Regions from separate parts of the Pantoea sp. LMR881 genome, predicted to be linked through region 3. Evidence: predicted binding sites of a transcription regulator. Region 3 holds the regulator's gene; each other region holds the start of a gene.
What was found. The regulator Fur, encoded in region 3, represses iron uptake genes when iron is present. The targets are predictions, from matches to a motif close to ATAATAATGAGAACNACTATCAA.
Positions count from the first base shown of each region.

Region 1 (7,807 bases), 1.6 Mb from region 3:
GCTGCCGGTAATGAAAGTTAGCGATCACTTAACCTGGCTGGCGGAAGCCATTATCGAATCGGTGGTTCAGCACGCCTGGAATATGATGGTGCAACGCTATGGGCGTCCTTCCCATCTTACTGACGAAAACGCGCGCGGTTTTGCCGTGTTGGGGTACGGCAAACTGGGGGCTGGGAACTGGGCTACAGCTCTGATCTCGATCTGGTGTTCCTGCATGATTGTCCGCTGGAGGCCGTGACTACGGGTGAACGCACCATTGATGGCCGCCAGTTTTATCTGCGTCTGGCGCAGCGCATTATGCATCTCTTTAGTACCCGAACCTCATCCGGTATTTTGTATGACGTCGATGCGCGTCTGCGCCCATCAGGTGCTGCAGGGATGTTAGTCAGCACGTTTGAAGCGTACAAAGATTACCAACATCATGAAGCCTGGACATGGGAACATCAGGCATTAATACGCGCCCGCGTGGTATTTGGTGAAGCGTCGTTGGGTGAGCGTTTCAGTGAAATTCGACGCGGCGTTTTATGTTTGCCGCGTGAAGGCGTTGCGCTCCAGACCGAAGTGCGAGAAATGCGTGAAAAGATGCGCACGCATCTCAGCAACAAGCACAAAGGGCGTTGGGATATTAAAGCGGATGAAGGTGGCATCACTGACATTGAATTCATCGCGCAATATCTTGTCTTACGCTACGCCGCTCAGCAACCTGCCTTAACGCGCTGGTCCGATAATGTACGCATATTTGAACTGATGGCGAAACATCAAATGATGCCGGAAGCCGAAGCGCAGGCGCTCACTGAAGCTTACGTCACGCTGCGTGATGCGCTGCATCATCTGGCGTTACAGGAATCGCCTGGTCATGTTGAACCCGAAGCGTTCGCGGCCGAGCGGCAAACGGTGAAAGAGAGCTGGCAACGCTGGTTAATTTCGCCGATTTCTCTCTGATCGCAAGGCTGATAGCACAAATCGCAACTGTGCTATCATCCGCGCACTATTTTTACAGCAGTCTGGAGTGTCTGGAATGAAAGTTACTCTGCCCGCATTTGGCCGCGCCTCTGTGCTGGTCGTTGGCGATGTGATGTTGGATCGTTACTGGTATGGCCCAACCAGCCGCATTTCGCCTGAAGCGCCCGTACCCGTGGTGAAAGTCGATACGGTTGAAGAGCGTCCCGGCGGCGCAGCGAACGTAGCGATGAACATTGCTGCGCTTGGTGCAGCATCACGTTTGATCGGTTTAACTGGCGAGGATGATGCGGCGCGCGTGTTAAGCAGCACGCTAAAAGACGTCAACGTTAACTGTGACTTTGTGACGGTGAAAAGCCATCCAACCATTACCAAACTGCGCGTGCTTTCCCGCAATCAGCAGCTTATCCGCCTCGACTTTGAAGAAGGTTTTGAGCAGGTTGATCCTGAGCCTATCCATCAGCGCATGCGTCAGACGTTAGCGGATGCAGGTGCGCTGGTGCTGTCTGATTATGGTAAAGGCGCGCTGAGTAGCGTTCAGACCATGATCACCCTGGCGCGTGAAGTGAAGGTGCCGGTGTTAATCGATCCAAAAGGCACCGATTTCGCACGTTATCGCGGCGCTACGTTGCTGACGCCTAACCTGTCTGAGTTCGAAGCGGTGGCGGGCAAATGCAAAAGCGAAGAGGATATCGTCACGCGCGGCATGCAGTTAATCGAAGATTATGAATTGTCGGCGCTGCTGGTAACACGTTCAGAAAATGGCATGACGCTACTGCAGCCTGGTAAAGCCCCGCTGCATTTACCTACGCAGGCGCAGGAAGTATATGACGTCACCGGGGCAGGCGATACGGTAATTGGCGTATTAGCGGCAACATTGGCAGCCGGTAATTCACTGGAAGAAGCCTGTTTCCTTGCCAACGCGGCGGCTGGCGTCGTGGTAGGTAAGCTGGGTACATCAACGGTCAGCACGATTGAACTGGAAAATGCTATTCATGCGCGCCCGGAGCAGGGTTTCGGCATCATGAATGAAGCGGCGTTGAAAGTTGCGGTTGAGATGGCGCGCAAGCGTGGCGAAAAAGTGGTGATGACCAACGGCGTGTTTGACATTTTACATGCGGGCCACGTGTCTTATCTTGCGAATGCTCGCAAACTGGGTGATCGCCTGATTGTCGCGGTGAACAGCGATGCCTCAACCAAACGACTTAAAGGTGAAAGCCGTCCGGTTAATCCGCTGGAAAATCGCATGATTGTTTTAGGTGCGCTCGAAGCGGTGGATTGGGTGGTCGCGTTTGAAGAAGATACGCCACAGCGATTGATCGCTGGGATCCTGCCTGATCTGCTGGTTAAGGGCGGTGATTACAAACCGGAAGATATTGCTGGCAGCAAAGAAGTCTGGGCAAATGGTGGCGATGTACGGGTGCTGAACTTCGAAGATGGCATTTCTACCACTAACATCATTAAAACCATTCGTGGAAATTGAGTGATGTAACAAGCGGGAGAATTTTCTCCCGCTTTGCCTCTTATTCCGGTGTGTTGTCCGATTTCACACGGGTATCAGAAGGGGTGGCCGGAGCTGATGAAGCGGGGGTCTGCGCAGGCGCAGATGCCTGAGTAGAAGCTGGCGCCTGGGTGGAAAGCGGAGCCTGAGTAGAAACTGGCGCCTGGGTGGAAAGCGGCGCTTGCGCTGAAGTCGCAGTCGGTGCTGATGCACTTTGGCTTTCTAGCTGTGCCAGACGCTGTTCCAGCGCCGCCAGTTTTTCACGTGTACGCAGCAGAACCTGCGTCTGCACATCAAATTCTTCACGGTTGACCAAATCCATGCGCGTCAACTGCGCCTGAAGAACCTGACGGATTTTCTTTTCGACATCGTCACCAAATTCACGAATTCCCTTCGGCATCGCTTCGTGCACCTGACGTGCAATTTGTTCAATTTTTTTCGTGTCGATCATGATGATTTCCTGGTTACGGGTTGCCGATAACAGCATTTTTGCAGATTCAGTATTCTTTAAGTGTAATGCCAGAAACGAAAAGGTTAAACCTCAAATCAGCAACGCAAGAAATGCAAAAGTATTTGCACTTTTGTTGATTGCTGCTCTGGATGATCGGCGCTATAGTAATTTCGCTTATTCTCAGGGCGGGGCGAAATTCCCCACCGGCGGTAAATCAGCTTTGGCTGAAAGCCCGCGAGCGCTTCACAATCGATCGTGAAGGTCAGCAGATCCGGTGTAATTCCGGAGCCGACGGTTAAAGTCCGGATGGGAGAGGGTAACGACATTTGCTGGGCTTTTGCCCAAGTCACGTTATTGCCACGTCTTTTTGACGTCACTCCTAAGCTCGCCCTGATTCTGGTAACTCATTACATTTAAAAGGTTTTATTACCATGAATCAGACGCTACTTTCTGAATTTGGCACGCCTGAACAGCGTGTAGAACGTGCTATCGCCGCACTGCGTGACGGACGCGGGGTGATGGTGCTGGACGATGAAAATCGTGAAAACGAAGGCGATATGATCTTCGCTGCCGAAACCATGACTGTTGAACAGATGGCGCTGACCATTCGTCACGGCAGCGGCATTGTTTGCCTGTGCCTGACCGAGGAGCGTCGCCAGCAGCTTGATTTGCCGATGATGGTGGAAAATAACACCAGTGCTTACGGCACCGGCTTTACCGTCACTATTGAAGCTGCTGAAGGCGTTACCACCGGCGTTTCAGCCAAAGATCGTATTACCACCATTCGTGCAGCCATCGCTGATAATGCCAAACCGGGTGATTTAAACCGTCCTGGCCATGTTTTTCCGTTACGTGCGCGTGACGGTGGTGTATTAACCCGTGGCGGTCACACCGAAGCGACTATCGACCTGGTTACGCTGGCAGGCTTTAAACCCGCTGGCGTACTGTGTGAACTGACCAATGACGATGGCTCAATGGCCCATGCGCCAGAAGCGATCGTATTTGCAAAACAACATGCTATGCCGGTCGTGACCATTGAGGATTTAGTGGCTTATCGCCGCGATCGTGAAACACGTCAGGCAAGTTAGTCAGCGTCTCCTGTTAAACAGGCCGGTAATCCGGCCTGTTTTGTTTGAGCTGACATCCGTAATCATCCGTCCGTGCATATTCAACCTATACCGGTAGTTTGCAACAGCGTCAGGCTCAGGCCCATTACCGTCATACCGCATAAAACGCCGTAGCTCGGATTGTTGTGCGGATCGATTTCGCGTGCCAGCGGCATCAGTTCATCAACTGAAAGAGCAACCATAATCCCGGCAACTGCTGCCATGACCGCAGCGATAACGACCGGTGAAACCAAGGGTCCCAGCAGCATAAAGGCGATAATACCGCCTAAGATCTCTGCCATTCCGGAAACGCAGGCCCAAAAAATAGCCTTCATTTTCGACCCGGTTGCCGCATACATTGGCCCCGCTACTGCCAGCCCTTCCGGAATATTATGTATCGCTACCGCCAGCGCAATGCCCATTCCTAGCTCCATGTCACTGCTGGCTGTCACGAAGGTTGCCACGCCTTCCGGAAAGTTGTGTAAGCTAATGCCCAGCGTGAGCAAAATAGCGGTACGGCGTAAGTTAGCTGGACGGCGGTTCGTCACCATCATGTCCTGCGGATGCTGATGCGGTAACATGCGATCCAGGGCAAAATAGCCCAGCAGACCGAGCATAAACATGCCGTAGCCTAAAACAGGCGACATCCCTTCTGCATGAAGCGCAGTCGGCAACATCTCCATCAAAGAGATCAGCAACATAATGCCAGCTGCAAATCCGAGGGCGAAAGCCAGAACACGATTAGACGGCTTTTGCCCCATAACGCCGAACAGTGCGCCTATGAACGTTGCTGCGCCTGCCAGCACGGTTAGCAGTAAAGGTACTGACATTGCACTCTCCTTAAATGATAATTATTCCCAATAAAATTACCTTTAACCTTACAAAAGATCGAGTTTTGTTACGTAAAGAAATGTCGACTTAAGTTTGTTCAAATTATCTGAATATGATCATCACGCTTATCCGCGTGATAAGCTGAACAAACGGCGTATCGTAACGGCCAGTCAGCCTGCGCCTTTTAAGGATTTTGTATGAGCCCGTTACGTATGCCTGCGCTTTTTTTGGGTCACGGCAGCCCAATGAACGTATTGGAAGAAAATCGCTACACCGAAGCCTGGCGTAAGGCGGGACAAATCCTGCCGCGTCCACGCGCAATTCTCGTAATATCTGCACACTGGTATACCCGTGGGACGGCTGTAACAGCCATGGAAAATCCACGCACCATTCACGATTTTGGCGGCTTTCCACAGGCGTTATTTGACACGCATTATCGTGCACCGGGTTCGCCTGCCTTAGCGCAGCAGATTGCCGAAATATTGATGCCGGTTCCGGTGCAGCTGGACATGGACTGGGGATTCGATCACGGATCGTGGGGAGTGCTGAACAAAATGTATCCTGATGCGGACATCCCTGTGGTGCAACTGAGTATTGACGCCACACAGCCTGCGGCATGGCACTTTGAGCTGGGTCGTAAGCTGGCAGTATTACGCGAGCAGGGTGTGATGATAATAGCCAGCGGCAATGTGGTGCATAACCTGCGCAGAGTACGTTGGGGCGGTGACAATGATATTTATCCGTGGGCCACAAAATTTAACCAGTTTGTTCGGGAAAATCTCGCTTTTCAGGGAGAAGCGGACACGCACCCGCTGGTGAATTTTATGCAGCATGAAGGGGCCGCACTGTCGAATCCCACGCCAGAACACTATTTACCGTTACTCTATATTTTGGGCACACGTCAGGCCGATGAAGCCATAAGTATTCCGGTTGATGGCATAGAGCTGGGCACCATCAGTATGCTGTCGGTTCAGGTGGGTTAAAGAGGGCAAACAGGCCAGTAAAGCTGGCCTGTTCAGTTTTATTCAATAAACGCATGCGGATAAAAACGTGAGAGATCTTGCGTGATCAGGTCACGATCTTCGCGTAGACCGATACCGGCAGGCTGATCGTCAATCAACCAACTGCCAATCAGCGTGTAGCTGTCACCAAATTTAGGCAAAGGATGAAATTGTTGAACAATCATTCCTTCTTCACCATAGGGACCTTCCACGCGAGCAATTTCAGTGCCATTTTCAACAATACGGATATTGGCACCTTCACGTGAGAACAGCGGTTTCACCACATATTTTTCCATAGGTGGAACCTCATCCTCGGCAAAATAAGCAGGCAGTAAATTAGGATGATCAGGGAACATTTGCCATAACATCGGCAGGAGTGCTTTGTTCGACAGAATACTTTTCCAGGCTGGCTCGAGCCAGCGAACACCCGCGTCAGCCAGCTTAGTGGAAAACATTTCGCGCAGCATGAATTCCCACGGATAGAGCTTAAACAGATTACTGATCACCTGATCGTGCGCATCAGTAAACTCGCCTTTTTCGCCCAGGCCAATTTCATCAATATAGAGAAACTCGCTGGGCAAACCCGCTTCTGTGGCGCAATCCTGCAAATACTGAACAGTGCCGCGATCTTCATCAGTATCACGACAACAGGCGAAATGCAGCCAGTTAAAACCGTGTTCTTGATGCAAACTGGCGAAGCGATCGATTAACTTCTCCTGCAGGCTGTTGAACTGATCGCTGCCTTGCGGCAACTGACCTGCATTTAGCTGATCTTCCAGCCATAGCCACTGGAAAAAGGCTGCTTCATACAGTGAGGTAGGCGTGTCAGCATTGTTCTCTAACAGCTTCGCATCGCCTTTGCCGTCCCATGCCAGATCGAGACGAGAATAGAGCGACGGCTGACGCTGCCGCCACGAATCGCGCACAAAGTCCCACGTATGTTTGGGAATGCGAAATTTAGTGAGTAACGCTTCGCTGCTGACAACTTTTTCCACCACCTGTAAGCACATCTGATGCAGTTCTGCGGTGGTGGCTTCAAGCTGTTCGATCTGCGCCAGCGTGAACTGATAATAAGCATCTTCACACCAGTAGGGTTCACCGTGCATGGTGTGAAAACGAAAGCCAAATTCGGTGGCCTTTTCTCGCCAGCCGGGACGCTCGGAAATAGCAATGCGTTGCATATTGCTGTGTTAGCCTCCCAGCGAGCGGGTTGATGTGCCGGTAGCACTACTGCGCTGCATTGTGTTTTGCTTCGCAACAGTTTCACCGAAACCACCGCGCGTGATGGTTGAGGTAGTAGCCGGTTTAGGCGCTAACGCGGTTTTTGGCACGTTCATAGTACGGCCTGATGTCGCTGAGCCATAATTGCGCCCTGAAGCATCAACAAACTGTCCGTTTGCCGGGCTGTTAGCGGTTTTAGGAGAAAACAGCGGTTGTTGAGCAAAGCCTGCGCCGCCGCCCATCATGCGACCCATCATATAGCCCGCCATTAATGGCATCCAGAAGCTGCCGCTTTGCTGTGTTTCAGCATTCGTTGTGCCAACACCTGCTTGTGCAGGCGTCTGCTGGCACTGATTTTCACCGAATTCAGCTACGCAATCTTCACGGGTTGCGTATTTTGGTGCGGTGCGTTCCGCTTCCTTCAAGGCGTTATTATATGCAGTGGTGCACTGTGCGCTCTGGTTTGGATTGGCTTTTGCACAATCATCAGCGTTTTGGTAGAGCGACACGGTTTCATCATTTTGTTCGCAACCCGCCAGCATGAATACCGCTGATACAGCGATAGCCACCGGCGTTAAGTGTCGTGCCTGCCAGCTCTTGCGAAAAGCGGCATAGCGAATGGATTTTGTCCGTTTCATTATTGTGATCCTGTGCCCAAAGATAGTGCATAGAATAGGGGATGAGTGGTGAAAAATGAAGCTGGAGGCTTGATGCAGAAGGGATCTTTACGTAGCTA
Region 1 is NZ_JAPVOK010000002.1:2,845,632-2,853,438, forward strand. It holds partial or broken gene glnE (bifunctional [glutamate--ammonia ligase]-adenylyl-L-tyrosine phosphorylase/[glutamate--ammonia-ligase] adenylyltransferase) at 1-447, shown strand, start outside; gene O3W44_RS15255 (hypothetical protein) at 583-942, shown strand; gene hldE (bifunctional D-glycero-beta-D-manno-heptose-7-phosphate kinase/D-glycero-beta-D-manno-heptose 1-phosphate adenylyltransferase HldE) at 1,019-2,443, shown strand; gene ubiK (ubiquinone biosynthesis accessory factor UbiK) at 2,484-2,912, opposite strand; FMN riboswitch at 3,085-3,234, shown strand; gene ribB (3,4-dihydroxy-2-butanone-4-phosphate synthase) at 3,344-4,000, shown strand; gene zupT (zinc transporter ZupT) at 4,081-4,848, opposite strand; gene ygiD (4,5-DOPA dioxygenase extradiol) at 5,047-5,832, shown strand; gene O3W44_RS15285 (glutathionylspermidine synthase family protein) at 5,871-7,031, opposite strand; gene O3W44_RS15290 (DUF1190 family protein) at 7,041-7,709, opposite strand.
Region 1: the regulator Fur is predicted to act here: its motif matches at 4,863-4,885, upstream of zupT (zinc transporter ZupT).

Region 2 (7,807 bases), 510 kb from region 3:
GTTACCTGCTCTGCTGCCTGAATGCGACGCTATGCTAGCAAACCCATCGAACATGCGCCAACAAACCACTATAATCGCCGTTCAGATCTTACAGGAGTCCTACATGTCTGCTTTTACCCCGGCCAGCGAAGTTATTCTGCGCCACAGTGATGAATTTACCACTCGCCACGTTTTGTTTGCTGGCGATTTGCAGGATGACCTGCCCGCTCAGTTGGAAACCGCCTCGTCGCGGGTGCATACCCAGCAATATCATCACTGGCAAAACCTGAGTCGCCGTATGGGTGAGCAGGCACGTTATGGGCTGGTCGCACAGGCGGAAGATGTGCAGGGCTGCGATACGCTGGTGTACTTCTGGACCAAAAATAAACCCGAAGTGCAGTTCCAGTTGGAAAACCTGCTGGCACTGCTGCCGGTCGGCTGTGATGTGTTTGTTGTGGGTGAAAACCGCAGCGGCGTGCGCAGCGCCGAAGGCATGCTGGAAAAATGGGTCAAACTTGAGAAGATCGACAGCGCGCGTCGCTGCGGCCTCTATCATGGTCGACTGGAGACACAGCCGACGTTTGATGCCAGTACGTTCGACAACAGCTATCAGTTAGACGATCTCACCATCCATACGCTGCCGGGTGTTTTCAGTCGTGACGGGCTGGATACAGGCAGTGCACTGCTGTTATCTACCTTAACACCGCATACCAAAGGCAAAGTGCTGGATATCGGCTGTGGTGCCGGGGTAATTGCCGCGTCATTGCCTCGCCACTCACCCAAAGTGCGTTTGTGGCTGTGTGACGTGCACGCCGCCGCGATTGAAGCCAGCAAAGCGACGCTGGCAGCGAACGGCCTGGAAGGTGAGGTGTTTGCCAGTAACGTCTTTTCCGACGTAACCGGGCGCTTCGATTTGATTATCTCCAACCCGCCGTTCCATGAAGGGATGCAAACCAGCCTTGATGCCGCGCAAACCTTGATTCGCGGTGCGGTTAAACACCTTAACAGCGGTGGCGAACTTCGTATCGTCGCGAACGCCTTCCTGCCTTATCCGCAAGTGCTGGATGAAACCTTTGGCAACCATGAAGTGCTGGCGCAAACCGGCCGCTTCAAAGTTTATCGCGCCGTCTACGGACGCGGTGCTAAAGGGCGTTAATCCGCTGTCATCGCGGTATCTTTACCGTCACGGCGGTGAAAACGTTGCTTTTTGCAGCGATCGTTTCCGCCTGGCGAAATATCTGTTGACGCATTGAGTAAAATCTCTAAAATGCGCCTCCGTGGTTGTAATACTGTCATGTATTACGGGTATGCGAAGGTGGCGGAATTGGTAGACGCGCTAGCTTCAGGTGTTAGTGTCTTAACGGACGTGAGGGTTCAAGTCCCTCTCTTCGCACCAAAATCACATGTTTCATATCGCCAGCACTGCGCGAAGGTGGCGGAATTGGTAGACGCGCTAGCTTCAGGTGTTAGTGTCTTAACGGACGTGAGGGTTCAAGTCCCTCTCTTCGCACCATTGCGGTGATATGAAAAGACAACTCGATGCGAAGGTGGCGGAATTGGTAGACGCGCTAGCTTCAGGTGTTAGTGTCTTAACGGACGTGAGGGTTCAAGTCCCTCTCTTCGCACCAACGTTGTCATCCTCTCTTCTCTGTTACTCTTTTCCCGTTTTTCCTGGTTATAACACGTTAAAATTCACTGAAACCGCCGCTAAACCACCCGCTAATGCCAGACACGACGGCAGCAGCAAATAGTGACGCAGACGTTGATTAAACAGCATCACAATCGTCAGTAACAGCGCGACAATCATCACAATACGCCACTGACTAAAACTTGGTCCCCACAGCGCAAATAATGGCATTGCCGCACACGGCAACAATACGCCCCAGGCGCTATCCAGTCGCTTTCCCATCATCCAGCTAAATCCCCACAAGCCGCAGGCGGCAACAATCGCCATCACCATCGCCCTAACCTCAAGTGATAATCATTCCCATTATCATATGATAATTTTTCTCATTCTGCAGCCTGTTTTTGTTTTGACCAGTTGGGAAGATGACAGACCAGTTGGAAAATGCTAGATTGCGACCGATAACAGATTCCATAACACAGCAATAATTTGCTTATTGTCCGGAAGAATATTTTCTGCCGGTTTGCGCTTTGGTATTTCAGGGCCGTCACGAGTATTTATAATGAAATTAGAATCTTATGATGAATTGAAACACAGCAAATATCGGCTTTCGCTGATGCTTTTTTGTTTTTAAATGTCGCTGTATCACTATTTTTCCTGTTACCCCTGATGGATGCGGCAAAAAATGAAATAACACTTCCGGTTGCCATCGTGGCTTTTTTTAGTGCAACGACGTTAATCTCGTGTTTAATGAAGCCTAAACTAAAATTTCCGTTATTAAATCCTGTTGCGTTGATACTTGGCGCGCTGTGGGCGTGGCATATTAACTACCGCTACCATTTGGTGTTTTATTTCGACGGCAGTTTTTTGATCATCAGCCTGTTAAGCGTTTTCTTTATTAGCGCCATCGCGCTGAGCGATTATTTAATGGCATTTTGCCTGCATATCACACCACCGGTGTTAACCGTCCTGCTACTGGATGATGGTGAGCATTTCGGCTTGATTATGTTAACCATTGCACTGCCGCTGATCGGCTTTTCTCTACAGCACCTCATGCGCCGCCGTGCCGATAACTTTACCCTGCGCCTGATGCGCCAACTATATGAAGAAAAAGAGACATTTAGCGATCTGAGTATGCTCGATCCCCTCACCGGACTCTATAACCGACGCGGTTTGAAAAACCGACTGGACAACATACTGGTTAACCATGCGGGCAGCCATTATGTTTTGCTGTTGGATATCGATCACTTTAAGGCCTACAACGACAATTACGGCCATGCGATGGGCGATCAGGCACTGGCTCGGGTATCGGTAGCCATTCGTGATGCCGTGCGTTCACGCGATGTCGTCACGCGTTATGGTGGTGAAGAGTTCCTGGTTTTAATGACCAATGTTAATGCCTCAATTGCCATGAAGCTGGCTGAAAGAATTCGTCAATATGTGGTCGATTTAGAAATTCCGCACCGATTTAATGAGCGGGTTTCAACCCATGTCACTATTAGTGCCGGGATTGCACCTATTTACGATAATGAATTTGATCAAGCGGTCGCTAACGCCGATCGCGCTTTATATGTTGCGAAAAACCAGGGCAGAAATACCATACTTGCCTGGGAAGATTTACCTAAAACGCATACGCTTTCCTCTGGCGAAGTACATTAATCGCATCCATCTGAAAGGGCATTAATATTGCCCTTTTATTTATTTGCACCTTTCTTATCGGTAAATTCCGGTTTCTGGCTGAATAACCCGTGGCTTTTATCCTGTGAGTGTTCTTTACGCTGGCTGACTTGTAGATAGAATCAATAACGATTATCATTTGCTTTCTTATCTACACGTCTGTTTCGATGCGAGTCGGCATGGCTATTGTTATCCAGGAAAAACATCGTTTTAGCGCCCTTCCGGTCATTTTTATGCAGAAGCCGCGCGCGTTAGCTGATGAGCTTACTGAGCTGATGCGCTCGCATTACAGCTATATGCTGGACACGATTAAATTTGGCCAACCTGGCGCACCGACTTTAACGCTCGCGGAATGGTCACACACTGACGCCTTCACCGCCCTCGCTCAACGTTACAGCGATCATCTTTATCGCAACCATCCTGATGTCACGCCTGAAGCCAAACCGGTGCAATCGTTATGGGCGCAGTGGTATTTTGGCTTGCTGGTGCCACCGCTGATGCTGGCGCTGCTGCAAGCGTCTCGTGCGCTGGACTGCTCGCCGCAGCATATTCGCGTAGAATTTCATGAAAATGGTCATCCCTGTGCCTTCTGGATCGATGCACAGGAAGATGAAGAGGCGCGTTATTTTAATGCCCCGCAACGTATCGATCGGCTGATTCAGCAGCATCTTATCCCGGTGGTCACCGGGATAACGCAGCACGGTGACATTAATGCGCGCTTAATCTGGAATAACATGGGCTTCTCGTTCCACTGGTTTCTGGGCGAACTGAAAAATCAGCTGGAAGCATCTGTGGTGCTGCAACTGGAACAGACGCTGTTTTTCACCCGCAATTTACGCGACGGCAGTGATAATCCCCTCTACCGCACTATGCTGCCACACAACGGCCAGATGGTGCGCCGCAGCTGTTGTCAGCGTTATCGCATTCCTGATGTCGCACAGTGTGGTAACTGCACGCTGAATTCCGCCTGATTTTTACTCTCTTTTGATGTGAATTCTCTCTTTATCTCGTTTACAGCGTTGAAGGCTTATGGCAGTTTTTATGCCTTCAATCAGCATGGAGAAAAAGATGAGTCTGGAGTCGGTACGCCAGTTCTTTGCCGAACACGCCCCTGAAATTGGCATCATTGAGATGCCAGAAAGCACCGCCACCGTTGAAATGGCGGCACGCGCTCACGGCGTGACGCCGGGGCAGATCGCCAAGACCCTGTCATTAAAAGTAAAAAACGAAGTCGTATTGATTGTGACACGCGGCGATGCGCGTCTTGATAACCGCAAGTTAAAAGCGGCGCTGGGGGCTAAAGCCCGCATGTTAAGCGTAGATGAAGTGATTAACTGGACTGGCCATCCCGTTGGTGGCGTGTGTCCTTTTGGTCTGGAAAATCCGCTTACTGTTTATTGCGATGTGTCGCTACGTCGCTTTGATGAAGTCTTGCCTGCAGCAGGCGCCATCCATAGCGCCGTTCGCATTACACCGCAGCAAATGGCGGATCTGACCGCAGCAAAATGGGTTGATGTGTGCGAAACAGGCTAGTGGGGCGGTTTGCCACTGCGCCTGCGAGAGCAGAATCGCTTAATACAAACACCAAAATAGCAAAATCGCAGGCGTCCGGCTGGCGAACGCCACGTTCCGCTGGGTCGGCGTCCGGTTAAACAACACCTGTGCTGTCTGAAATACTTTCGGCTCACGAGCCGACAGCATGGTGGGAATAACCGCTGAAAGGGTGACTCATTCGCTAACCTTTTGCATACAGCCTGTCAGAAAAAATGCGCGCGCTAACGCATTGTCAGGCGTTGCTTCTGGCTGTGAATCAGCGGATCTGCCGATGTGAAAGCACAACAGACATTCACTTCATCCAGAATATCCACTCCAGGCCCAATAAAAATCGGTTCTGTCGCGATAAAAATCAGCAATTTTCTCTGAATAGCGTCTGTTGATTTGGCAAATGTCAGGAATGCATTACCCTAAAAAGAGAGCCAGACAGGAGCGTTATGACGATTATTCTGATGCGACACGGCAAACCCGATCACCAGACGGGCGGGCGATGCAGCGCACAGGCGCTGGCCGACTGGTGCGAAGCCTACGATCTGGCGCTGGTCAGCGACGCGCCGCCCGAACGCAGCATAAACATTGCACGTCAGGCCTCGGTGGTGGTTTGCAGCCCGTTACCGCGTGCACGCTCCTCCCTGACCCAGCTCGGTTTACATCCGCAAGAGATCGATGATCTGTTCAGTGAGGTTGCGATCCCATTGCTGCGATCGGATCGCGTGCAGCTGCCCACTACGCTCTGGCTGGCCCTGCTGCGTTTGCTATGGTTATGCGGCTACGCCGGTGAGTCTGAATCGGTACTGCATGCCCGTAACAGAGCATCGCTTGCCGCAGACAAGCTGATCGCATTTTCCCGGCACGGAACTGTGCTGCTGCTGGGCCACGGTATCATGAACAAACTGATTGCCCGTGAGCTGCGTAAGCGCGGCTGGCAGGCAGAGAAACATGCCAGCAGCCGTCACTGGAGCTCGGCGATTTATCATCGTCCTTTTATTTAACTCAGCTGAAAATAACTGAGGATTTCGCAGCCAGTCCCGACACGCGGCGTCGCAATGACTTTACGCTGCACTAAATCGATAACGCTCAGCGTGCCGTCACCTTCATTGGCTATCAGCAATTGCTGCTTATCGGCGCTGAAACAGCCATCCATTGGCTTGTTGCCAACAGCAATGTCACCCAGCGGATTGAGCAGATCATCAAACAGCGTCACGATGGGTTCCTGATTGCCAATCGCCACCATCAATTCACCGTCCGGGCTGAAACGAACAACCTGGCAGGGCTTTTTATGGCCCGGCAGCGTCAAACGCTGGCGCACACGATGGCTCTGGCGATCAATAACATAAAGCTGTGGCGCATCGGCGGCACTGGCCACCAGATAAGGGTGTTTTGGCGATGCCGCAATACCGGCAATCGGGCCGTGCAATAAAATGTTATCAATGACGCGCCCTTCTGTTTCGCACAAGTCGACCACGGTAATGCTCGCATCTTCCTCATTTTCAGTGAACAGTTTACGCCCGCTGGGGACAGCGTCAGGCGATGCGCATTGTGAGAAGGCACAGGAATGGTTTTTTCTAATGTATCGCTGTTCGGATCGATCACCGCGACCCTGGCACTGGCTTCACAACAGAGATAAACCTTACCGTCACGGCCCAGCTGGCCGCTATGCGGTGATCGCAACGGGGAGAGATCGATGAAACCGCTGATTTCCCGCCGTCGCAAATTGATTATCGCAATTTTGTGGCCGGGATGCGGATTATCGCCGTGAACCCCGTCGCCATAGATGGGGACATAGGCTTTTTCCCATGCCGTTAACATCAGCAATTCATGAGGCCGGGGGAAATGCGTTTAACTCCTGCTGTACCGCAAAGGTTTCAGGATTGAGAAACAGTACGCGATTGCCTTGTTTATCTACTGCCAACAATCCACTCGATTCATGCTGCATATCGCCTCCATTCTCTGTAAGCCTTCCTTAAGCGTAGACAATTGCTCTCAGGCTGTACGATCCAGCGAATCGATGAGCCGCGCTAACGGATGCTTTTTAAGCAGAATCTTTTTATGCCACAACAGAAAGTCGCTGTTTATCGACAGGGAAAATAAAAAAGATCAGAAATTCCTTATTTCAAACGCCCGTGCTGATTAACAAAGGTGTATTAAATAATTCATTTGCACTTAATTATTTTAAATTGCTTATGACCGGCTTAATTCCGGATTATCCTAAAGATAGAAAAAGAAATAGCTAATAAGTAAATAATGTTTTATTAAGGAGGGGCAGTGCAATTTTACACAGCCGTGAGGAAACTATCGCGCGCTTACCGCTGCGTCACCATCAGGGAAAACCAACGACGACATACCCGACTTATTTGCGTTACAGGAAGGCAATAAAGGTGTTCACGCCGGATTCAGTACCAGGATAAAACCGAGACGAGATCCCAAAGCCAGCGAAAGATAACGTGAAACAGGACAGGTACAACGATAATAACAGGTGCACCATGACACAACTCAGTCAACGTCCTGCGCATACTTTCTGGCGCAGCTGGAAAAGAATATCGTTCACTAGTCAGATGCTATGGAATAAAAAGAAACACAGCACAGTCAGCGCCCCAGAATATGATCCGGGCCAGGAACAAAATGTCGTGTTGATGTCGCAGCAGAAAACGTTGCCAGCGATCCCTAAAATGGTGTGGATGTACTGGCATGATAATCAATTGCCAAAATCAATGGCATTGAATATCAATAAAATACGTCGAGATAATCCCGATCATGACGTTCATCTCATTACGCAACGTACGCTGCGGCAATGGCTTCCGGATCTGAATTTTATTTCCTCAGATTTAACGCTGGCGCATAAAAGCGAAATTATTCGCCTTGAATTATTGCATCGCTACGGCGGCATTGGCATTGATTGCAGTACCTTGCTGTTTGAAAATCTTTCATGGGTACATAAAGTTCATCAGGAGCGTTCGATGGACCTGATCGGCT
Region 2 is NZ_JAPVOK010000002.1:1,758,987-1,766,793, forward strand. It holds gene rsmC (16S rRNA (guanine(1207)-N(2))-methyltransferase RsmC) at 104-1,135, shown strand; tRNA gene O3W44_RS10120 (tRNA-Leu) at 1,289-1,375, shown strand; tRNA gene O3W44_RS10125 (tRNA-Leu) at 1,406-1,492, shown strand; tRNA gene O3W44_RS10130 (tRNA-Leu) at 1,521-1,607, shown strand; gene O3W44_RS10135 (DUF1435 domain-containing protein) at 1,655-1,939, opposite strand; partial or broken gene O3W44_RS10140 (GGDEF domain-containing protein) at 2,166-3,262, shown strand; gene fhuF (siderophore-iron reductase FhuF) at 3,460-4,251, shown strand; gene O3W44_RS10150 (YbaK/EbsC family protein) at 4,349-4,813, shown strand; gene O3W44_RS10155 (histidine phosphatase family protein) at 5,272-5,826, shown strand; partial or broken gene O3W44_RS10160 (WD40 repeat domain-containing protein) at 5,823-6,770, opposite strand; gene O3W44_RS10165 (glycosyltransferase family 32 protein) at 7,318-7,807, shown strand, end outside.
Region 2: the regulator Fur is predicted to act here: its motif matches at 3,397-3,419, upstream of fhuF (siderophore-iron reductase FhuF).

Region 3 (7,807 bases):
GCGTTTGGTAAAATTAATAATCAGTTTGTTGGCATTCTGGTGGGAATTTTGTCAGCTGAGGTCTACAACCGCTTCAGCCACGTTGAATTGCCTAAGGCCCTCTCTTTCTTTAGTGGTCGGCGGCTGGTGCCAATACTGGTTTCCTTCCTGATGATTCTGGTGGCGTTCATTCTGATGTACCTCTGGCCCATTATCTTTAATGGTCTGGTTGGTTTTGGTGAGCACATTCAAAGACTGGGTTCAGTGGGAGCGGGTATTTACGCCTTCTTCAACCGTATTCTGATTCCGGTTGGCCTGCATCATGCGCTGAACTCGGTGTTCTGGTTTGATGTGGCTGGCATTAATGACATTCCTAAATTCCTTGGCGGTGCCCAGTCACTGGCCGACGGTTCAGCGACAATGGGGATTACAGGGCGTTATCAGGCTGGTTTCTTCCCGATTATGATGTTTGGCCTGCCGGGGGCGGCATTAGCGATCTATCAGTGCGCACGCCCTGAAAATCGCGCCAAAGTTGGCGGGATCATGCTGGCTGCCGCGTTTGCCGCATTCTTCACGGGTATCACTGAGCCGCTGGAATTCTCCTTCATGTTTGTGGCACCGGTGCTTTACGTGATTCACGCTGTGTTGACCGGTATTTCAGTCTTTATCGCGGCCAGCATGCACTGGATTGCCGGTTTCGGTTTCAGTGCCGGTTTAGTGGATATGGTGCTTTCTACACGTAACCCATTAGCGACGCACTGGTACATGCTGATCCCACAGGGGTTGGTGTTCTTTGCGATTTACTATGTCGTGTTCCGCTTTACCATTCAAAAATTCAATCTGATGACGCCGGGCCGCGAGCTGGCGGTTGCGGGTGATGAAACGGATGGTTATGACGTCAACGTTGATAAAAATGCTGAAGGTGAAAACGCGACCGAATCGCTGGCTCGCCGCTATCTTGGCGCGGTAGGCGGTTCCGATAATTTGACGGCTATTGATGCCTGCATTACGCGCCTGCGTCTCAATGTCAAAGATGCTGCACAGGTGAATGAAGCGGTAGCGAAGCGTCTTGGCGCGTCAGGCATCATTCGCCTGAATAAACAAAGCGTGCAGATTATTGTCGGAACCCAGGCAGAAAGCATCGCATCGGCAATGAAAAAGTGCTGGCCAAAGGTCCGGTGGCCGCAGCAACAAGCGGCGGCAGTGCGCCAGCCGTTGCTGAAGTAAAACCGCAGGCTGTGATGAAGAGTGAAGTCGCTGTGATTGCTACCCTGTTAGCACCAGTAAGCGGTGAAGTCGTTGCGCTGGATGAGGTGCCAGATGAAGCCTTTGCCAGCAAAGCTGTCGGTGAGGGCCTGGCCATTAACCCGAGCGATAAAACCGTTGTCGCGCCCATTGCCGGAACCGTAGTAAAAATCTTTAATACCAATCACGCGTTCTGCCTCGAAACCGAAAATGGTGTTGAAATTGTGGTGCATATGGGGCTGGATACCGTGGCGCTTAACGGTAAAGGGTTCACGCGCTTAGTTGAAGAGGGTGCAACCGTGACGGCTGGCCAGCCGGTTCTGGAAATGGATCTTGCCTTCCTCAATGCCAATGCACGCTCAATGATCAGTCCGGTTGTCGTGAGCAACAGCGAAGACTTTGCCGGTTTGACGCTGCTTGCCAGCGGTCACGTGGTGGCGGGTGAAACGCGGTTGTATGAAGTAAAAGGCTAATTACCACGCAATCTCATCCCAAAGGCAGGTGTTCCCTGCCTTTTTGTTTTTATCGCTTAACAAACGGTTGTTTCCCTTCGGCGCTTTGTGGATCATACTCCGTTACTTCGTGGTACAAATCACCCGCTATTCGTATTGAGGATTTTGTGATGAGTGAGGCTGAAGCCCGCCCAACTAACTTTATTCGTCAAATCATTGACGAAGATTTGGCGAGCGGTAAGCACAGCAGCGTGCATACCCGTTTTCCGCCAGAGCCAAATGGTTACCTGCATATTGGTCATGCGAAATCGATCTGCCTGAATTTTGGCATCGCTCAGGATTATCAAGGGCAATGTAATCTGCGTTTTGACGATACCAATCCGGTTAAAGAGGACGTGGAATTCGTTGAGTCGATTAAGCGTGATGTGCAATGGCTGGGTTTTGAGTGGAGTGGCAACGTCTGTTATTCCTCAGACTATTTCGATCAGCTTTACAACTACGCGGTTGAACTCATCAACAAAGGTTTGGCCTACGTTGATGAACTCACGCCTGAACAGATTCGCGAATATCGTGGCACCCTGACGGCACCGGGCAAAAACAGTCCCTATCGCGATCGCAGCGTTGAAGAGAATCTCGCGCTGTTTGAAAAAAATGCGCAAGGGCGAGTTCGAAGAGGGTAAAGCCTGCCTGCGCGCCAAAATCGATATGGCATCTAACTTTATCGTGATGCGCGATCCGGTGTTATACCGTATCAAATTTGCTGAACACCATCAGACGGGTAACAAGTGGTGCATCTATCCGATGTATGACTTTACCCACTGCATCTCTGATGCGCTGGAAGGCATTACGCATTCGCTCTGTACGCTGGAGTTTCAGGACAACCGTCGCCTGTATGACTGGGTGTTAGATAACATCACCATTCCGGTTCATCCTCGTCAGTACGAATTTTCTCGCCTGAATCTTGAATATGCAGTGATGTCGAAACGTAAGCTGACGCAGCTGGTGAGTGAAAAGCATGTTGAAAGCTGGGACGATCCGCGCATGCTGACCGTTTCTGGCTTACGTCGTCGTGGTTATACCGCATCGTCGATTCGTGAGTTCTGCCGCCGTATCGGTGTCACCAAACAAGACAACATTGTTGAGATGGCTTCACTGGAATCCTGCATTCGTGATGACCTCAACGAAAACGCACCGCGTGCAATGGCTGTGCTGGATCCGTTAAAAATCGTTATCGAGAACTTACCCGCAGGCCACACTGAAATCATCAGTATGCCTAACCATCCGAACAAACCGGAAATGGGCACGCGTGAGGTTCCGTTTAGCCGTGAAATCTGGATCGACCGCGCTGACTTCCGGGAAGAAGCCAACAAGCAGTACAAACGCCTGGTGCTGGGTAAAGAAGTGCGACTGCGTAACGCTTATGTGATCCGTGCTGAGCGCGTAGCAAAAGATAACGACGGCAATATTACCTGCATCTACTGCGTATGCGACGTTGATACGTTAAGCAAAGATCCGGCAGATGGTCGCAAAGTCAAAGGCGTCATTCACTGGGTTTCAGCTGAACATGCACTGCCAGCAGAGTTCCGTCTTTACGATCGCCTGTTTAGCGTGCCGAATCCGGGCGCAGCGGAAGATTTCCTCTCGGCGATTAATCCAAACTCCCTGGAAATTAAGCAGGGATTTGTTGAGCCGGGGCTGGGTCATGCTGAAGCCTCTTCACCTTATCAGTTTGAGCGTGAAGGCTATTTCTGCGCAGACAGCGTTTATTCAACACCGTCACAGTTGGTGTTCAACCGCACGGTAGGATTACGTGATACCTGGGCTAAAATCGGCGATTAAAGATTTTTATCCCAGGCATGATAAAAAGACAAAAGGGCGAGCAATCGCCCTTTTTATGGCTGCGATTTATTCCAATACAAATGTTTGTGCTGATATGTTCAAAAAGCGTTCACGGAAAAAAATGGGATGAATCTGAGTTTAATAAAATTAATCAATTACAAGATGTTAATTGTCTTTTTTCAGGTAGGCTATGCGCACTTAAGCGTTGCTAAACGGGGTTATAAGGAAAAAAATGACCGTTCTCGCCCAGGAAGCTAAACACAGTGTCGTCGTGTTACATCAGCTAATTGAACGTATTTTTAACCAGTCTGGCGCGGCAGATGATAGCTTTCATCTCCTGCTCTCGCACTTTCATCCTGACTTCAGTATGGTGACGCCGCAAGGGAAACAGCTCAACCTGAATGACGTCGAAGAGCTGTTCCGTCAGTTGCAGGGGCAACGTGAAGGGATGCGTATCGCCACCAGTGAACATATTATCCTTTCACAACGTCCGGATGAAATCACGATACAATATCGGGGGTTGCAGATAATGAACGGTCATAATCAAAGCCGCATTTCACTGGCTATTCTTGATTGCAGCACTTCCATTCCTCGCTGGCGCTACTTACAGGAAACGCTGGTAGCCTGATTTCAGGCAGAAAAAAAGCCGGTATCTCACCGGCTTTTTCATCTCTGTGCAAAGCGAATTATTTGTCGTGCAGCGATTCGTCTTCGCGGCAGTCACCCAGCGAGCAGTGTCCATACAGATACAGGCTGTGGTTAGAGAGTTTAATGCCATGACGTGTTGCGATTTCATGTTGGCGTGTTTCGATTGATTCGTCACTGAATTCAATCACTTTACCGCAATCCAGGCAGATCAGGTGATCGTGATGATGCTGTTGCGTTAACTCAAAGACAGATTTACCGCCTTCAAAGTTGTGACGGGTCACAATTCCTGCATCATCAAACTGGTTAAGCACGCGATATACGGTTGCCAAACCAATCTCTTCGCCCATATCGATCAGGCGTTTATATAAGTCTTCCGCGCTGACGTGATGGCATTCAGGTTCCTGAAGCACTTCCAGAATTTTCAGTCTGGGCAGCGTGACTTTCAGGCCAGCCTTCTTTAATGCGGTATTGTTGTCAGTCATGCGGATTTTGTCCTGTTACTTTAATCACTTTTGTGGCGCTTGGCCTTGAATGTCGATCTACACTCATTCTCATTTGCGTCTCATTATAGAACTGAAGCACCGAAATGAAAACCGAGGGACGCGCCGAAAATCGCCACAGTCTGTAAGGTATTTACAGCGGAAGGGGATTTCTGCAGGAATCAGTTAACATTTCGCTCTACCTCATCTCTGGTCCAGAGAAATAAGCGGATGACCGATGGGGGTATTCTACAGATTAAACAAAGAAAGTTAAAAAAATGTGGCTATTATTTCTATAGGAAATTCCATTGACTCAATGTGAGCCAGCGCCCACATTGAGTCTGAAAAGGTTATGCTTCGATAATCTCTTTGAGCTGCAGCTCATCAAAAATCTGCTTAACCCATGTCTCGACACGTTCATTTGTCAGTTCAGGCTGACGATCTTCGTCAATGGCCAGACCGAGAAAATGTTTATCGTCTGCCAGGCCTTTAGAAGCTTCGAAATGATAGCCTTCAGTTGGCCAGTGACCGACAATCACTGCGCCGTTTGGCTCGATGATATCGCGGATGGTGCCCATCGCATCACAGAAGTACTCTGCATAATCTTCCTGATCGCCACAGCCGAACAGGGCGACCAGTTTGCCGTTGAAGTCGATCTCTTCCAGCGTCGGGAAAAAATCATCCCAGTCGCACTGCGCTTCGCCATAATACCAGGTTGGGATGCCCAGCAGCAGGATGTCAAACGCTTCCAGATCTTCTTTGGTACTTTTCGCGATGTCATGGACTTCCGCAACGTCTTTACCCAGTTGTTTCTGGATCATTTTTGCAATGTTTTCGGTGTTGCCGGTATCGCTGCCAAAGAAGATGCCTACGATTGCCATGGGTAAAATAACCTCTTAAATCCTGATGATGAGATGTGTGCCAAAAAGCACATTTCTGCGAATAATAGCAGACGTGACAAAAGCGCGGAACTTGTAAAGCCGCGACATTTGTTTTTGCGTGCGTTTTGCGCGCGTCAGTCCAGTTTGAGTTGTGCCAGCAGCATTTGTTCAATTAATTCGCTGCGGCTGAGATTGCGCTGTTCCGCCAGGGTATTAAGGGCTTCGACGGCTTCGCTGTTCATTTTAAGTTCGACACGGCGTAACCCGCGCCCTTTGTCACGTTTCAGTTGGTTGCGCTTGTTGATACGCAGTTGTTCATCACGCGAAAGCGGACTGGTTTTAGGGCGACCAGGGCGACGCTCGTCGGCAAACAGATCAAGCGTAGTGCGGTCAGTGTGTTCTTTTGCCATGGCTTTGTGAAACTGAATAGGCGCGAGCGAAATTTACGCTGCGCAGATTATTAATTATTGGCCCTTGCCGCAGTAAAAATAACCGACGGCAAAATTTTAGCGCGCCATCATACTCCACGCTAACCGCGGACGCCAATCCTAAACCTTTGCTGCCAGGTATTTGCTTTTAAAGCGCAAAAAAACGCCGCACGCTACGTAACACGGCTTCAGGTTTTTCAGCATGCACCCAGTGTCCTGCACCGCTGATAACGTGAGCATGGGCGGCCGGAAACTGTTTCAACAAGGCGTCCCGATAACGATTATCCAGATAAGCTGAGTCACCGCCACGAATAAACAGAGCAGGGTGCGGCCACGCAGGCACCTCTTGCCAGCCCGAAATGGCCGCGTAATTATCCCATAACACCGGCACATTAAACCGCCATTCCCCTTCATGGAAGGATTTAAGGATGAACTGAATCACCCCTTCTTCAGCAATCACGCTGCGCATGACCTGTGCCGCATCACTACGACGCTGCACACCAGATTCGCTGACGGCATTGATCGCAGCAAAAATGTCGTCATGGCGGCGGGTTTGATAATCGACCGGCGCTATGTCAATCATCACCAGCTGTTCAAGGCGTTCTGGCGCCAGGGCGCTCATGGTCATGGCTATTTTGCCGCCCATTGAGTGCCCAATCACTGAAACCCGCTCAATTCCGTGCGCATCCAGGGTATCAAACATATCCTGTGCCATCACAGCGTAGCTCATCTCGTCGGCACGCGGCGATAATCCATGATTACGGACATCAACCTGGATCAAAGGGCGAGCATCTTTCAATTCCCGCGCCAGCACGCCAAGGTTATCGAGGCTGCCAAAAAGGCCGTGAATGAGCAGGATGGGTAAAGAATCAGCGGGTGATTGTTCAGTTTGCAGACGGGCGTTCAAAATCATGGCAAAGTTCTTAAGTTTGAGACCTAAGCTTAGGTTATCATGGATTCACCTTTTCAGGCGCGCCGGTTCCAGCGGCATTAGGACATATTCTGACTTTTGCCCATAAACCGTTTGAATACTAACAGCCCGCCCGAATTTAACTTTATAATCCTCGTGTTAGAACCCGCTCACATTCTTAAAAGCTAAAATTTGCTATGGGCTTTTGAGGAATGAAATGGTTCTGTCATGAGAAAAAACCGTACGGAATAAGATGAAAACGATCGAAGTTGACGAAGAGCTCTACCGTTATATTGCCAGCCATACGCAGCATATTGGCGAAAGCGCATCGGATATTCTGCGTCGCATGCTGAAATTTACCGCCGGTCAATCTCAACCTGCGCCCACCGTTGCTCAAAACGCCGCCAGTGCTGATACCAAAGAGGCACAACCGGTGCTGCGTGCCGAGTCGCGTCCTCAGGATCGCGTGCGTGCGGTACGCGAGCTCCTGCTTTCCGATGAATACGCGGAGCAGAAGCGGGCGGTCAATCGTTTTATGCTCATTTTGTCAACGCTCTATCGTCTTGATACTACAGCGTTTGCGGAAGCAACTGCCTCGTTACAAGGGCGCACCCGCGTTTATTTTGCAGGTGATGAGCATACGCTGTTGCAAAATGGCACCCATACTAAGCCGAAGCATGTGCCCGGCACACCGTACTGGGTGATTACTAATACCAATACCGGTCGCAAATGCAGCATGGTTGAACACATCATGTTGTCGATGCAGTTCCCCAGGAACTGACAGAGAAAGTTTGCGGCACCATTTAAACTGAAGCGTCAGGGAGAAGCGCCAATGGCCAATCACCCCCGTGCCGGGCAACCTGCCCAGCAGAGCGATTTGATTAACGTTGCACAATTAACCTCACAGTATTATGTCCTGCAGCCCGATGTGGCGAACCCGGAACAT
Region 3 is NZ_JAPVOK010000002.1:1,245,068-1,252,874, reverse strand. It holds partial or broken gene nagE (N-acetylglucosamine-specific PTS transporter subunit IIBC) at 1-1,697, shown strand, start outside; partial or broken gene glnS (glutamine--tRNA ligase) at 1,847-3,515, shown strand; gene O3W44_RS07710 (hypothetical protein) at 3,748-4,143, shown strand; gene fur (ferric iron uptake transcriptional regulator) at 4,202-4,645, opposite strand; gene fldA (flavodoxin FldA) at 4,993-5,523, opposite strand; gene ybfE (LexA regulated protein) at 5,658-5,933, opposite strand; gene ybfF (esterase) at 6,100-6,864, opposite strand; partial or broken gene seqA (replication initiation negative regulator SeqA) at 7,115-7,668, shown strand; gene pgm (phosphoglucomutase (alpha-D-glucose-1,6-bisphosphate-dependent)) at 7,694-7,807, shown strand, end outside.

Region 4 (7,807 bases), 630 kb from region 3:
TGGTGAGAATGGTCTGTTCGTCATCATCCAGACGGGTGTAATTGACTAAACCTTCAGCCATACCAAACACCTGTTGCAGCTTGCAGCCAATCTCAGACTGGATGCGTGCGGCCAGGGCTTCGCCCAGCCTGGCACCGCCAACCTGAATGCGTTGCAACGATGCCAGCTGCTTATTGGTTCCCCACTCCTGAATCGCCTGTAACCACAGGCTGACAGCGGGTGGCACTAAACCGGTATCGGTGATCTGATGCTTTTCAATCAGCGGGAAGCAGAGCGTGGCGCTCGGATCGGCAGCCAGAATAACGTGTCCACCAGCATAAAAAACACCCAGCGCGCCCGGAGAGCTCATCGGGAAATTATGCGCAGCGGGCAGGGCAATGAGATAGCGCGTGTCAGCCGTAACGCCACAAATGACATCACTATCGCGAATACTGTAATAGTAATCGTTATGGGTACGCGGAATGAGTTTCGGCGTGCCGGTACTGCCGCCCGACAACTGAAAGAATGCCACTTCATCGCCCGCTGTTGGCGTTGCGCTAAATGCTTCCGCTGCCTCGGCCAGCATAGCTTCAAGGGAATTTTCAGGCTGAGTATCGTTGCGCAGAATGATGTGTTGCAGCGAGGCATGATCACGGCAGAGCTGTTCAATAAAGTCATCGTTCGCAAACAGTGCATGACTGCGATCGGCAATTAATAGCTTCGGCTCTGTTTGACTGGCATAGGCGCTGAGTTCGGTACGCTGATGGCTGAAAAGCGCATTAACGGGTGCCACGCCGATTTTGAACAGGGCAAACAGCGTCAGGTAAAACTCAGCAACGTTACCCAGTTGCACCAGCGCAGTGTCGCCTTTAGACAGGCCACGTCGCTGTAACGCTGCGGCAAGATTGTCGCTTAATTCGGCCAGCTGACGATAGCTGAACTGGCGTTCGCCATCGGTTACCGCTATGGCATCGCTGTTCTTGTGACGTTCCAGGATGTCGGTCATCGGCACGTCAAGCCAGTAACCTTTTTCACGATATCGCGCAGCCAGATCGTCCGGCCAGCGGCTATAAGGGATTGTCATGATAGTTCCTTTATTGCAGTCCAAATGCGCGAAGCATGGTGTCGAGTTTGACGCCGGTTTCACGCCATTCTGATTCAGGTTGCGAATCGGGCACAATGCCCGCGCCGGCAAAAAGACGGACACGTGCGCCGTTTACCGTACCGCAGCGAATCGTCACCACCCATTCGCCATTGCCTTGCTCGTCACACCAGCCCACGATGCCGCCAAAAAGCTGGCGTTCAAAAGGCTCCAGTGCCTGAATTAAACGCTGCGCGCGCTGATGTGGAAATCCGCTCAATGCCGGAGTCGGATGCAGCAGGCACGCCAGAGACAGGGCATTTTCGCGTTCGTCTAACGCTTCGCCGTCAATTTGCGTCGCCAGATGCCACAGCGTCGCGGTGGTGATCAGCGAGGGCACATCCGGCACCGATAACAAACGGCTGCGCGGTTGCAGCGTGGCGCGCATCGCATCGGTGACTAATTTATGTTCATGACGATCTTTCGTGGATTGCATCAGGGAATCACCCGCCTCGCGATCGCGCTGGCTGTCGGTATCACGACGCGCTGAACCTGCGAGTGGACAGGAACTAAAATCGCGTCCCTGTTTTCGCAGCATTAGTTCCGGACTGGCACCTACCAGCGCGCCGCCCTGCGGTAACGGCAAATGGAAGTGATAGCTATTAGGGTTCTGCGCCACGATGCGCTGCATCAACGCTGCAGTGTCCACGGGCTGCTCGGTAACAATATCCATCAGGCGCGACAGCACCACTTTATCCAGCTCGCCACGTTGCGTTGCTGCCACCGCCTGCGCCACCATATTAGTGAAAACGTCATGTCCGGGCACGGCAGTGCGGCGGCGAACAGAGGGCAGCGGGCCTTCTGTTGCTGTTGAATTTACCCGCAAGTCGGTGCGATTAAAGTATTGATACGATTCGGGGATAAACAGGGCTGAAGGCTGATTAACGTCGAACGGGATGGCGCCCACCAGAATTGGGTTCGTCAGGCCCTGTTTTTTTGCAGAGGCAAAATGGTGCTGCAACTGTTGTTGAAAATCGCCTGTTAACCTTGCGCCATCTTGTACAGGCGTCGTGATAGTCGTGAAACAGCCCTGTGTTGTCAGACTGCGCCACGGAGAGGTAAACAGAAATCCCCGACAGAGCGCGGAAAAATCCTGCAATAAAGGATTTTCAAACGTCAACGTTTCCACCATAATTTTTCACCTATAAATGATAAGATAATTAATAATGATTATCATTTGTATTGTGGCTCTGTAAGCTACGTTGATTAGCCTGGGGTGTCAATAAATTCACGGGTTTTCAACTGAAATTTCGTGCTAATTCAGCATATTCATCAGGGCTTTTAGTAAAGTGAAAGGTGGACTGGATCTTATGTATAAACGTGTTATTTGGACGCTCAGCGCACTCTTTTCATGGGGTTTAGCCTGTTCAGTACAGCCGCTCAGGCTGAAAATGGCTGGCCGCGTACGATCAACGGGGCGAAGGGCAGCATTACATTGCAGCAGGCACCTCAACGTATTGTCTCAACCAGCGTCACGCTCACCGGCTCACTGTTGGCAATTAATGCGCCCGTGATTGCCAGCGGTGCGACTGCGCCCAACAGCCGTCTCGGCGATGCACAAGGCTTTTTTCGCCAGTGGGGCGATGTGGCTAAGCAGCGTGGCGTTCAGCGTTTATATATTGGCGAGCCCGCTGCAGAAGCGATCGCCGCACAAGCGCCCGATCTCATCATCGTGAGTGCCACCGGCAATGATTCGGCGCTTAAGCTGATTGATCAACTCTCAGCGATCGCGCCAACCTTAGTGGTGAATTACGACGATAAAAGCTGGCAACAACTGGTTGGTTTACTGGGCGAAGCAACCGGTCATGAAGCGCAGGCCGCGGCTCGGGTTAAAGCCTTCGACGATCGGGAAAAAGCCTTAAAAAACGCCTGACGTTACCGGCACAGCCTGTTTCTGCCATGGTCTGGAACGCGGATGGCCGCGCGGTGAACCTGTGGACAGCTGAATCGGCACAGGGAAAACTGCTTCAGCAGTTAGGTTTCACGCTGGCGACACTGCCTGCCAGCATTCAGCAAGGGCACAGCATGGGCCAGCGCAAGGATATCATTCAGTTATCGGGTGAAAATCTGGCGGCCGGTCTGAACGGCAACACCTTTATGCTGTTTGCGGCTGATGAAAAAAGCACTGACGCGGTGATGAAAAATCCTTTTCTGGCACAAACGCCAGCAGTGAAAAACAAGCAGGTGTATGCGCTGGGGCTGGATTCTTTCCGCCTTGATTACTACAGCGCCAGCAACTTGCTGGCGCGTCTTGAGCAGTTGTTTGTTAAATCATGATGTCTGTTGCGCCAGCGGGGTTGCTGGCGTCTGATAACGGCGCAGGCGGCCCATTATCAACCACATGAGAATACCCAACAGCGCGGCAGCGAAACCAAACAGACTTGCCGCCTGTTGGGGTTGCAGCAACGATCCCATTGCGCCAATCACTGCTGCGCCAATGGCATCACCCGTGACGTTCTGCGCGGTCCATAAGCTATTAATGCGACCCAGTAAGGCATCCGGCGTCAGGGTTTGAATCATCGAATATTGCACCAGACTGTTAATCGCACTGAAGTAGCCAAACGCCACTAAACAGGCCAGTCCTGATTCATAGCCTGGCATCAGGCTGAACAGGCCCAGCGCCATAAAAGCAGCCACGGCACTTGCCAGTATCAGTATGCCGGGACGCGACGCCTGTGCCAGCCGACCGCTGGTTAACGCACCCACAGCTGCACCCAGCGGCACCGCAGCATACATCAGACCAAGCCGCTCCAGATCAACCTGCCAGTGCGGTGCCAGGGCGGGATAAAGCACGCGTACCGCGCTCGCCAGAGTCACTAATGCGCCAATTAATGCCACCATGCCAACAACCGGGCTGGCAAACAGAAACTGTACGCCCGTGGCTAACGCTTTAAGCGGATGTTCGCGCGGCTGCGGCGGTGGTGGCATTACCGGTAATTTCAACAAGGTTAATACGGTGAGCAGCGTACCGAAGGCGGTCAAACCGTAATTCCACGCGACGCTCCCGTGCGCAATCACCAGGCCAGCAATCGCGGGGGACAGGATCGAGCCGAAGCGCACGGTAAGCATGGTGATAGCGCCCGCTTTCATGATGTTTTCGCGCCCGACCAGGGCTGGAGTGGCAGCCAGCAAAGCCGTAACGCCAATCGCGCCAAAAAAGCCATCCCACAACCCCAGCACAAACACCGCAATAACTGAAGGTTCAGGTAATAACGCATTAACACACAGCGCGACAAAACCTAATCCGCAGGTGGAACGCGCAAATAAAATAAGCCGACGGCGTTCATAGCGATCGGCCAGCACGCCACCGGTCAGCAGACCGATAAACATGCCCGCACCTGCCAGCGTTACTGATAAGCCTACCAGCATCGGCGAATGCGTCAGTTGCTGAATTTGCACCGGAACGGCGACGGCTAACATGCCGAGTGCGACAATTGAAATAAAGCGAGCAATAAACACAGCGCGAAAATCGGGGTGCGTTTTAAGCAGGCTGAGATCGATAAACCAGGAGGGTTTGTTCATTTATTCGCCTTTAGATGCTGATTTTCCTCGCCATACAGCGAATAACTCATGGTAACATACAAAAATAAGAGTAATAACGATAACAAGTATCATTATCAAAGTGACTTGCCCGCAGTGTCGTTGAACAGTGAAGGTTTACTACGTTATGCGCCAACTCTATGCGATAGCAGGTTCAGGGATGCTGCTGTTGCTTCTTCTTGTGCTCAGTTTGATGCTGGGTGCAAAACCGATCGCTTTCCACGATGTTACGCACGCCCTGCTTGCCAGTTGCAGCAGTGCGGATTGCGTAATCGTACGTGAAGCGCGTTTACCTCGCACCTTAGCGGGCTTACTGGCGGGCATGGCGTTAGGGCTGGCCGGTGCGTTAATGCAAAGCCTGACGCGCAATCCCCTTGCCGATCCAGGCATTCTTGGCGTTAACGCTGGTGCCGGATTTGCGGTGGTGATGGGTATTGCGCTGTTTGGCGCAGATTCGCCGATCGACTGGCTCGGCTTTGCTTTTGCCGGTGCGCTGCTTGCTTCGCTGCTGGTTGCGTTAACCGGTGCACTGGGCGGCGGCCGCGTCAATCCGGTTCGTTTGACCCTGGCTGGCGTGGCGCTGGGCGCGGTGCTGGAAGGACTGACCTCGGGTTTATCGCTTCTCAATCCTGACATTTACGATCACCTGCGTTTCTGGCACAGCGGCTCGCTGGATATTCGGAGCTTTGCCATTCTGCGCACCACCTTTCCCGCCGTGCTCATCGGCAGCGTGCTGGCACTGCTGCTGGCGCGCTCTTTAAACAGCCTGAGCATGGGTGGGGATATGGCAACCGCGCTCGGTACTCAGGTCGTACGCACCCAACTCACCGGATTATTAGCGATTGCGCTGTTGAGCGGTGCTGCCACGGCTACTGTTGGCCCTGTTGCCTTCGTTGGCTTAATGGCGCCACATCTTGTACGCGCGCTGACAGGAAACGATCACCGCTGGCTGCTGCCAGGGACGTTGCTGATGACGCCTTGTCTGTTACTGGCTGCGGATATTTTTGGCCGCATCGCTGTGCCGGGCGAACTGCGCGTTTCCATTGTGACAGCGATTCTCGGTGCGCCAGTGTTGATTGTGCTGGTACGGCGTAAGTCGGGAAGAGGGCAGGTATGAATCGGGTGGCGATAAACAGTTTCGCCCTGCTGCTGGCCTGTGCGCTGCTGGCTTTTTTCGGTGTGACGCGTGGCACATTACCGGTTTCGGCAGAGCAGCTATGGCAGGTTATCAACGGCGAGGCGGCGCGCAATATCCAGCTTATTGTGGTTGAGTGGCGCCTGCCGCGCGTGCTGATGGCGCTGCTGATTGGTGCCGCTCTGGGAGTGAGCGGTGCGATTTTTCAGTCACTGCTGCGTAATCCGTTGGGCAGCCCGGATATCCTTGGATTCAATACCGGCGCTTACAGCGGTGTACTGGTGGCGCTGGTGCTGTTTCAGCAAAATATTGAAGGCATGACGCTGGCTGCGCTGCTGGGCGGATTAGCCACCACAGGCGTCGTATATCTGTTCGCCTGGCGTAACGGCGTTAATACTTTTCGTCTGATTATCGTCGGCATTAGCGTACGGGCGCTGCTGATGGCGCTGAACAGTTGGCTGATTATCAGCGCCTCCCTGGAAGCCGCGCTCAGTGCTGGCTTGTGGAGCGCCGGATCGCTTAATGGCATCACCTGGGCAAAAACCAGGCCGGTGATCGTTGTGCTGCTACTGGCACTGTTTGCCACAACGCTGTTAGCGCGACGTATGCGCCTGCTGGAGATGGGAGATGATACCGCGTGCGCCCTGGGCGTACCGGTTGAGCGCAGCCGCATCTGGCTGATGCTGGCTGGCGTGATATTAACGGCTGCGTCAACTGCGCTGGTTGGGCCGATCTCATTCGTTGCGCTGCTGGCACCGCAAATTGCTCGTCGCCTGTGCGGTGGCGTTAAGGGCGCGTTACCCATGGCCGCGTTGTGCGGTGCGCTGTTACTTACGGCAGCAGATTACGCAGCACAGCACTTTTTTCTGCCTTATCAATTGCCGGTTGGCGTCATCACGGTCAGCCTTGGCGGAATTTATCTGATCGCTTTACTGGTGCGGGAGGCGCGACGCCAATGACAGTAACTTCACGGCTCCAGGGTGACGCAATGACGCTCGGCTACGATAAAAAAATCGTGGCGGAAAATCTGTCAGTGACGATACCCGATGGCGAAATGACGGTGATCATCGGGCCAAATGCGTGTGGAAAATCAACGCTTTTACGCACGCTGAGCCGCCTGGCCGCGCCGTTAAAAGGGCAGGTACTGCTGGACGGTGAAGCTATCGCCCGCTACGCCACGAAAGAGGTGGCGCGCCGTTTAGGTTTGTTGCCGCAAAGCTCTAATGCGCCTGCCGGTATTAGCGTCAGTGAACTGGTGGCGCGTGGTCGCTATCCGCATCAGTCATTGTTTGGTCGCTGGCGCGATGAAGATGAAGCGGCGGTTCAGGAAGCGATGCTGGCAACCGGTGTCGCGGACATCGCCAGTCAGCAGGTTGATACCCTTTCTGGCGGACAGCGTCAGCGCGTATGGATTGCAATGGTCCTGGCGCAACAAACGCCGCTTCTGCTGCTGGATGAGCCGACAACCTGGCTGGACATTACACACCAGATTGAACTGCTGGAGCTGATGCAGGATTTGAATCAGCAGCATGGCCGCACGCTGGTCGTGGTATTGCACGATCTCAATCAGGCCTGCCGTTACGCGACCCATTTGATTGCCATGCGCCACGGCAAGATTATTGCTGAAGGGAAACCGAGTGAAATCGTTACGCCCGCGCTAATCGAATCGATTTATGGTCTGCGCTGCGTCATTGTTGACGATCCCGTGGCGCACACACCGATGATTGTGCCGCTGGGCCGACAGCATGCAGGCTAGCCTGTGCGCCTGTCCCGGCCTTTACCCTGAATGAGTAAGGGCCGGGAAGACGCACGGTAACTTAAAACTCAGCCAGCAACTGCTGCAAACGTGGACCAATTTGCTCAAACATGCGCGGTGAAATAATATCGACGTGCGCGCAATCTACTGGCCAGATGTCCAGTTCAGCCACATAGGGCGACCAGGCACGGCGTGCATCCTGGCCAGGTTGCTGAGTCTGCTCTGCAAGAAATAGCGTGGCGCGACCGTTGAAGCG
Region 4 is NZ_JAPVOK010000002.1:1,870,496-1,878,302, reverse strand. It holds gene O3W44_RS10630 ((2,3-dihydroxybenzoyl)adenylate synthase) at 1-1,063, opposite strand, end outside; gene O3W44_RS10625 (isochorismate synthase) at 1,074-2,252, opposite strand; partial or broken gene fepB (Fe2+-enterobactin ABC transporter substrate-binding protein) at 2,472-3,397, shown strand; gene entS (enterobactin transporter EntS) at 3,392-4,642, opposite strand; gene fepD (Fe(3+)-siderophore ABC transporter permease) at 4,770-5,777, shown strand; gene fepG (iron-enterobactin ABC transporter permease) at 5,774-6,754, shown strand; gene O3W44_RS10600 (ATP-binding cassette domain-containing protein) at 6,751-7,551, shown strand; gene O3W44_RS10595 (enterobactin synthase subunit F) at 7,613-7,807, opposite strand, start outside.
Region 4: the regulator Fur is predicted to act here: its motif matches at 2,281-2,303, upstream of O3W44_RS10625 (isochorismate synthase).